4 regions of the Tatumella ptyseos genome follow, and region 2 is predicted to be linked to each of the others. Evidence: predicted binding sites of a transcription regulator. Region 2 holds the regulator's gene; each other region holds the start of a gene.
The links. The regulator LexA, encoded in region 2, represses DNA repair genes until DNA is damaged. The targets are predictions, from matches to a motif close to TNCTGTATGTACATACAGNA.

Region 1 (2,208 bases), 740 kb from region 2:
TTCAAACTTCATCGGGCGGTTGTCTAACGCAGAGGGTAATCGGAAGCCATATTCAACAAGGTTTTCTTTACGGGCACGGTCGCCTTTATACATTCCGCCAATTTGCGGGATGGTCACGTGCGATTCGTCTACCACTAATAACCCATCAGCAGGAAGATAATCGAATAAGGTTGGCGGAGCTTGACCCGGTCCCCGCCCAGAGAGATAGCGAGAATAGTTTTCAATACCCGAGCAGTAACCCAATTCATTCATCATTTCCAGATCAAATTGCGTACGTTGAGTGATCCGCTGCTCTTCAAGTAACTTGTTATTTTCTAATAGCACTTTCTTACGATCGGCTAACTCAACTTTGATCTCTTCCATCGCTTGCAGTATTCGCTCACGCGGGGTGACATAGTGTGTTTTAGGATAGATAGTGAAGCGTGCCACTGATTGCTCTATTTGCCCAGTTAGGGGGTCGAAAAGAGAGAGCTTTTCAACTTCTTCATCAAATAATTCGACGCGCAGCGCCAAATCGTCTGACTCTGCAGGGAAGATATCAATGACATCGCCGCGCACACGGAAGGTGGCACGCTGAAAAGCTTGATCATTGCGAGTGTATTGCAACTCTGACAGTCGGCGCAAAATGCTACGTTGATCAATAATCATGCCACGAGTGAGATGCAGCATCATTTTTAGATAAGCGTCGGGATCACCCAGTCCATAAATGGCAGAAACCGAGGCGACGACGATGACATCTTTGCGTTCAAGCAGGGCTTTGGTCGCTGAGAGACGCATCTGCTCAATATGTTCATTGACTGAAGCATCTTTCTCGATGAAGGTGTCTGAGCTGGGTACATAAGCCTCAGGCTGGTAGTAATCATAGTAAGACACGAAATACTCTACCGCATTTTCAGGGAAAAAAGCTTTCATTTCACCGTACAGCTGCGCCGCCAAAGTTTTATTCGGCGCCATTATCATTGTTGGACGGTTTGAATCGGCAATAACATTAGCGATGGTAAAGGTTTTCCCGGACCCCGTCACGCCAAGTAAGGTTTGATGGGCTAAACCATCGTCCAGCCCTTCTTCTAATTTTTTTATCGCTTCAGGCTGATCACCAGAAGGCTTAAATTCCGAGTGTAAGGTAAAAACTTTACTCATAATCATTGGTTCCGGTTAGTCAGTATCAGGATGAGGGGTAATTTTACTACTTAGCTCTCAGAAGTACAGATTTTACTGGATAGATATCCAGCTAATTGGCACTATTATCGCTATGATTATCTGAAGCTGAATAAAAATCAGCCAGTCAATCTTCTTTTAGGGTTATCCACCGACAGCTTTAGCTAATTTATTTTTGTCAAGCATTTGTCATTAAGTTCGCGGCGTGGCTCGTTAGCTACCCGCTACGCTATTGCTTTTGCGTAACATATTGATTTTAAATTTATATAAAAATAAGTGTAGTTTACAACCACTCCAATGCCAAGCCGCATTATTCAGTGGCTAGCCCCTGTTTTCAGAGGGTAATACACATGGTTATCCACAGGAATGGTGGATAACTCCTGACAGCCCAGTAACGGTGGGCTGTGTATAATTTTTCAGAAAGATGACAACCCTGTAAAAAAATTTTTTTTTCAATGATGGCATTTTTTTACTTTGATAAATTCTCAGTAAAAGATTCAAAAAACCTTAATAGAACGGGGAAAGTCAATAGTGAGTGTGAGAAATAATTGCCATTAAATGAGTCGTTATGCACCAATTAAGTACATCTCTTTTGTTCTCAACCTACAACCACTTCACTCAACCATGATGCTTAACCTTATAAAAAACTGGCGCGTTTTTTGCTTAACATCTTTATTACATAGCTTGCTAATGGATTGGGAGATGACACCATGCTTCAATTACGAGAGATCAATCAAGCCTACGACGACCACCATACGCTCTGGGATATCAATCTTGAAGTGAGTCAAAATAGTTGCTCAGCCATTATTGGACAACAAGGTACCGGCAAGACAACCCTGTTTCATTGTATTCTGGGATTTTTACCCATCATGAGTGGTGAAATGACGTGGCACCCCCAGAACTCCCTCCCCTGCAGTTTAATATCGCTTCCCAGTCAGCATCGTTCGCAATTGGGCATTACTTATGTTCCGCAAGGAAGTCCGATATTCTCACAACTTAGTGTTGAGGAAAATTTATTGATAGCGTTGAAAGCTGTCTATACAAGAAGCT
Region 2 (2,208 bases):
CCAAAATAATATTTACCGCATTCCCCCCAATCAAGAGAATAAGCGGTGCTTTTGCATACTGCACGCCTAATAACCAGCCAAGAATCACCATATTTACCAAGGTGGCCGGAGCGCTAAGCCAACGAATAGAAAGAAATAAGCTCGCTTGATGATGGGTTGCTTGCTGAGGACCCATTACACTTAGAATTAGTTCAGTAATCGGCTGACGGAACAGCGCGAAGATAAATCCAACAAACAGGGCGAGGATTAGAGGCTGAAAAAGTGCTTGGACTAATTTCTGCTGATTTTTTTCTCCCCAAGCCTGCGCTGTCATTCCTGTCGTCCCCATTCTTAAAAACAGAAATAACATGAAGACAAAACTTGTCGCACTGCTGCCAATCGCCACACCGGCTAAGTAGACTTCACTACTCAAGTGTCCAATCACCATGGTGTCGACAAGCCCCAGTAAAGGGACCGAAATATTGGAAAGGATCATCGGTACGGCGAGTTGCCAGAGCTTTTTATCCGTTACCGTAAATCCTTTCAGCATCAACGTTTTCCTATAGCCATTCGCCATTACGAATAATACCGACCGCCAATCCTTCAATCATTAAACTTTGTTGGCGGGTATCAACAACTATTGGACTAAACTCACTATTTTCAGGGAGAAGATGAACGGTACTTCCCTCTTTTTTCCAACGCTTCACCGTCACTTCATCATCAATACGCGCGACAACAACTTGTCCGTTACGAACTTCTTGTGTTTTATGAACAGCGAGAAGGTCACCATCCATTATGCCGATATCTTTCATCGACATCCCACTTACGCGAAGTAAAAAATCCGCATTGGGTTTGAATAATGCGGGGTCGACATGGTAGTGGCTTTCAATATGTTCTTGCGCAAGGATCGGTTCCCCTGCTGCGACGCGTCCAATCAGGGGGAGGCCTTCAGCTTCTGGCTCTTCCAGTAACAAGCGAATTCCCCGTGAAGCCCCTGAGACAATCTCAATAACACCTTTGCGCGCAAGGGCTTTTAAATGTTCTTCCGCCGCATTAGGCGAGCGAAAACCGAGTTGCGAAGCAATCTCCGCACGGGTCGGAGGCATACCAGTTTGATTTATGTGATCACGAATCAGGTCATAAACCTGCTGTTGCCTTGCTGTTAACGCTTTCATCCGACCCCCTGGTTGTTTATACAGTCTCTGTGAGTATATACAGGTATTTTATAAATAGAAACCAGCATCACGGATAAATTGGACTGGGCTAATGGAAATAATAGTGCCAACTCTCAACGAGTAATGCTATCCAGACCACTAATGACCAAAGTAATGCGAGCAACACTGCTGCAGATCCCATATCTTTAGCACGACCACAGAGTGTATGCCACTCATCACCAAACCGGTCGACTACCGCTTCAATCGCACTGTTTATTATTTCAACGATAATCACTAACACCATTGAACCAATCAAAACCAGCTTGGCAAGCACCGATACGGGGAGTAACAAGGCAATAAATGTACCAATAATGCCAAGTACGACTTCTTGTCGAAAAGCAGCCTCATACTTCCAAGCAGCTTTGTAACCTTTCCATGAATAACCAGCTGCGTTAATAATTCGACGTAGCCCGGTAACTTGGTTAGTCATTAACGGTATTCTCCTTCTAGAGCTGTGATAGAGCCCGATATTACATTTTTAGTGGACAGATCTTCGCGAAGCTTTCTGTTATCATGGCAGCGCTTTGCTCATTTAAGAGGCTATGAATTCAACTATGTCAGGTTGGCGTGAATTACTTTATAAATTACTAAACTTACCCCTCTCTTTTATCGTTAAAAGTCGGGTAATTCCTGGTGATCCAGTCATTGAGCTGGGTCTCGATTCGACGCGTCCTATTATGTACGTTTTCCCGTACGATTCCAAAACGGATTTACTCGCCTTACGGACGCAGTGCTTAAAACATGATCTGCCCGATCCCTTACATCCTGTCGAGATAGATGGCGTACTCTTACCACGCTATGTTTTTATGCATGATGGCCCCCGAGTTTTCCCTTCTTTTACGCCTAATCAAGAGTCGGTTAAAATTTTCCATGACTATTTGGATCTTCACAAAAATAACCCTCTATTAGACGTACAGCTGGTCCCCGTTTCCGTGATGTTTGGCCGAGCGCCTGCCCGTGAAATTAATGGCGAACCTGGCCCATCCTTACGTGAACTGAATGGATTACAAAAGCT
Region 3 (2,208 bases), 800 kb from region 2:
CAGCATAAACCGCAGCGGTATAACCCGCAGGACCGGATCCTAGGATTAAGAGTTTGCTGTGTTTGGCCATTTTTATTCCTCAGAGTTAAATCGTAATTTTGTTGATTGTAAGGAAACTTCATCACGAAAAAAAGGTTCTGTCGATTTTGTTCTCTATTACTGCGATAGGTAAAGGTGTGGTGAATGATCAAAATCGGTGTGATGGCGTTTACCTTAGGGATAAACCGTCTTTTTTCCTAAATTAATCCATCCTAATGGATAAAAATAAAAAAAATACCGAATGTTGTACTGAAAAAAGATGTTTTACTTTGACAATCCGCTATTGTTTTGCGAAAACAAGGGAAGCCGTTAATCGCTTCAGCATAACGGTAATAAGCTACAACACAACATAAGCGGGCCAAACAATCCCCGGGCACAGGGGCGGGCTTTGCAATTCAGGCTCGGAATAAATGAGATAATCAAAAATGGTAGATAACAAAAAGCGTCCTAGTAAGGACCTCGATCGTATTGATCGCAATATATTGAATGAATTACAGAAGGATGGGCGAATCTCTAACGTAGAACTGTCAAAGCGAGTCGGCTTATCGCCAACACCTTGCTTAGAACGTGTACGTCGTTTAGAGCGTCAAGGTTTTATCTTGGGTTATACGGCACTGTTGAACCCTCATTACTTGGATGCTTCTTTACTCGTTTTCGTTGAGATAACTCTGAATCGTGGTGCTCCTGATGTCTTCGAACAATTCAATGCTGCGGTTCAAAAATTAGAAGAAACCCAAGAGTGTCATTTAGTCTCTGGCGATTTTGATTATCTGCTTAAAACCCGCGTCCCTGATATGTCTGCCTACCGTAAACTGCTTGGTGAAACCCTGCTACGCTTACCCGGTGTGAACGACACAAGAACTTATGTTGTGATGGAAGAAGTTAAGCAAAGTAATCGTTTAGTGATCAAAACTCGCTAAACCAGACAGGTGCAAAGGCTGAATTTTTTCGGTACACTCCTGTAAATGCATACAGGGACAACGTATTAAGCGTTGTTCCTTCCTCCCTAGACAGGCACCTGGAGAGTACTCTTGAGCCAGGAATACATTGAAGATAAAGATATTGCATTAACCCCGATGAGTAGCGGACGCCGTCTACTAGAAGCACTACTAATTTTAGTAGCGCTATTTGCCGTCTATTTGATGGTTTCATTAGTCAGTTTCAACCCTTCTGATCCCAGCTGGTCACAAACCGCTTGGCACGAACCTATCCATAATTTAGGGGGTGGAATCGGTGCCTGGTTGGCGGATACCTTGCTCTTCATTTTCGGAATGATGGCTTATGCAATCCCAGTGGTTATCCTTGGCTTGTGCTGGATTGGTCACCGCTATCGTTTCAAAGAGCAACATTATGTCGACTTTTTTGCGATTGGACTGCGCTTGATTGGCGTGTTAAGCCTCGTCGTAACGACTTGTGGTTTAGCCTCGTTGAATGCCGATGATATTTGGTATTTCGCATCGGGAGGGGTGATCGGCAGTTTGGTCAGTAGTGCGATGTCGCAATATTTCGCTCCTGCTCTAGGTACACTGATTTTACTCTTCATCTGGGCGGCTGGTATTACCCTTTATACGGGATGGTCTTGGCTTACCATCGCCGAGAAAATCGGTAAATCTGTGATGGGGATACTCACCTTTGCGAGTCATCGTCGGGGAGAGGAGGTTTGGGAAGATGAGGAAGAGAGTGAACCCTTTGCTCCAGAGCAGATCGCTAATAGCCAGGCTCCAACCCCCAAAGCGAGCAAAAGTGTGTTCCGGCGCTTAGCCAACAAGCAGCCATTCTCTTCAGCTGCTACAGACCAACAGGATCCATTATTGGCTCCTCGTCCCGCAGTGCAGAAGCCGGTTACGCATGACGACTATGATCCGCTATTAGATTACGATCCTTTATTGGACTATCAACCTAATGCTGAATTTTCCGCGGCGAAGCCTGAGCAATCAGTCGCTCCGTCATCGGTTGCCTTTACCGCTCCAGCCAGTGAGCAGGTAGAAAGTATTGAAAAGACAGTGGTTCAACCCTCTGCAGAGATAACACAGTCCCCTGCGCCAGTGATAGCGGATAGTCCTCGCGCCGAAAGCGTCGTGCCACCGGCAGAGATGCCAAAGCACAGTGTTCAGATAACCGAGCCTAAGTCTCAGCCTGTTTATCATTTTGAGATCCCGGCAGAGACCC
Region 4 (2,208 bases), 400 kb from region 2:
TAAGGCGAGGGTGATGTTTTTGCCACGAGGTTTTTTAAGGCCCCGGGTTGCCATCAAATAGTAGCAACCACGCTCATGATCTGCCAAGTAGATGGAACAGACTTCTGTTTCCATCGTATGACAAATCTCATTTACGAGAATTTCTAATGCATCATTGAGCCGCGGCGCACTCGCCACTTTTTCAACAATATCCCGTAACTGTGTGAGCTTCAATGCCATCGATCAACCCCTTTTACGCCGGCCTGAGTAATTCGAACGCTGGCCTCCCCCTTCCGGTTGAGCCATTAACGATGTTGCAAATTCTTTCATTACCCGTCGATAAACGTCCCGTTTGAAAGAGACCACCTGACGGACTGGATACCAAAAACTCACCCAGCGCCACCCATCAAATTCCGGCGTACTGCTCCGTTGCACATTGACGGCAGAATCTTGACACTGAAGTTGTAACAGAAACCACTTCTGTTTTTGGCCGATACACACAGGCCGAGTATCCCATCGCACTAGACGTTTAGGTAATTTGTAGCGCAACCAATTACGTGTCGAAGCAAGAATACGCACATCTTTACGGTGCAGTCCCACTTCTTCAAATAATTCTCGGTACATCGCCTGTTCAGCCGTCTCGCCAGAATTAATCCCGCCTTGCGGAAATTGCCAAGAGTGCTGTCCAAATCGCCGAGCCCATAAAACCTGTCCTTGGCGATTACAAATTACGATACCCACGTTAGGGCGGTAGCCATCATCATCGATCACTGGACTACCTCAATATTCTTTTTAGATATCCTGATTGTTTCACACTCCACTCGGGCGGTAAACCATTGACTTACGCCAAAAACGCCAGGGATTATTGGGATAACTTAGGGCTAAAAGTAAAGTTATAAACAAATTAGCACAGAGTTAACCTATTTTATTCACCTTTTCTGTGGATAGCTTTGTGAAAAAGATGGGATTCAGTTGAATAATCACTTTTAAACCTGCTTTAATCCTTAATAAACCACCCATATAAAAACGATAAAATACAGGAAGTTACCGACTTTATAAACAACATTTTATTAGCCTTTCCTGCTATGACTTTCTGACCATTCAACACAAAGGTTAAAATTTAACCATTTATTAAATTATCCACAGAAGATGCCTGAATGTTACGCATAAGTCGAAAAAAAACTAGTCAAACCCCAGTGTCAAGGCTGTAAATAGAAACAGTACTCTCAAAATTCGAGAGTTATCCAATTTTTCTGTGGATAACTAGGGTGACAAAGCTGTTTATGAATGTCTTGAAACTGGGATAACCCGATCAATACGCCTCTTGGTCGATAAAGTATTCCCGTAAAAAACCATGATATTTCATGCTATTATTCTTAATCTAGTGAATTAAAGCGTCTGTTTTTAAAACCCTAGTTAACACTGGTTATTTTTCATACAAAAGAGTGAGCAATGCCATTAGCCTATCTTGATCCACCCACCTCTGAACGAGAACTGCTGAGCCGAGCGCAACGGATTGCAGGGAAAACCTTTGCTGACGTGGCCATTGAACACGGTGTGCAAATGCCAGCAAACCTACAACGTAATAAAGGTTGGGTGGGGAATTTAATTGAGTTAGCACTCGGGGCACAAGCGGGCAGTAAAGCTGAGCAAGATTTCGCGCACTTGGGGATAGAACTAAAAACCATTCCAATCAATGCTAAAGGCGAACCGCTGGAAACGACCTTTGTCTGCGTGGCACCGTTAACCGGCAATATCGGCGTCACTTGGCCGCAAAGCCATGTTCGCCAAAAACTGGCTAAGGTCCTATGGATACCTATTGAAGGTGAGCGAACGATTCCCCTTGCCGAACGTCGTATTGGTGCACCGCTTCTGTGGCAACCTTCTCCAGAAGAAGACCACCAATTGCAAACGGATTGGGAGGAGTTAATGGAGATGATTGCATTAGGTCGTGTCGAAGCGATTACCGCTCGCCATGGTGAATACCTACAGATCCGCCCTAAAGCCGCCAACAATCGGGCCTTGACCGAGGCGATCGGGCCTTCCGGGAATAAAATTCTCACGCTGCCACGTGGCTTCTATTTGAAGAAGCGTTTTACTGCTCCATTACTGGCTAGGCACTTTGGTTAAGAGACCTTTACTAAGGGCTTGCCAAGTAAGGGGTTAGGCTTTAGCTTACTGATAGTTAAGCGTAATTACTCATCTGAGTTGGCGCTAGAAAGACATATC

Region 1: a site for LexA is predicted at 1,214-1,233, ahead of uvrB (excinuclease ABC subunit UvrB). Genes of this name have one in related genera too.
Region 3: a site for LexA is predicted at 997-1,016, ahead of QJR74_RS05445 (DNA translocase FtsK 4TM domain-containing protein). Genes of this name have one in related genera too.
Region 4: a site for LexA is predicted at 1,183-1,202, ahead of mutH (DNA mismatch repair endonuclease MutH). Genes of this name have one in related genera too.

Annotation. Positions count from the first base shown of each region.
Region 1 covers NZ_CP130649.1:1,060,967-1,063,174, reverse strand. The annotation lists gene uvrB (excinuclease ABC subunit UvrB) at 1-1,140, opposite strand, end outside; gene QJR74_RS05170 (ATP-binding cassette domain-containing protein) at 1,869-2,208, shown strand, end outside.
Region 2 covers NZ_CP130649.1:316,399-318,606, reverse strand. The annotation lists gene dinF (MATE family efflux transporter DinF) at 1-529, opposite strand, end outside; gene lexA (transcriptional repressor LexA) at 540-1,154, opposite strand; gene QJR74_RS01650 (diacylglycerol kinase) at 1,243-1,623, opposite strand; gene plsB (glycerol-3-phosphate 1-O-acyltransferase PlsB) at 1,748-2,208, shown strand, end outside.
Region 3 covers NZ_CP130649.1:1,116,883-1,119,090, forward strand. The annotation lists gene trxB (thioredoxin-disulfide reductase) at 1-76, opposite strand, end outside; gene lrp (leucine-responsive transcriptional regulator Lrp) at 465-959, shown strand; gene QJR74_RS05445 (DNA translocase FtsK 4TM domain-containing protein) at 1,071-2,208, shown strand, end outside.
Region 4 covers NZ_CP130649.1:720,802-723,009, reverse strand. The annotation lists gene ptsP (phosphoenolpyruvate--protein phosphotransferase) at 1-219, opposite strand, end outside; gene rppH (RNA pyrophosphohydrolase) at 223-750, opposite strand; gene mutH (DNA mismatch repair endonuclease MutH) at 1,432-2,109, shown strand.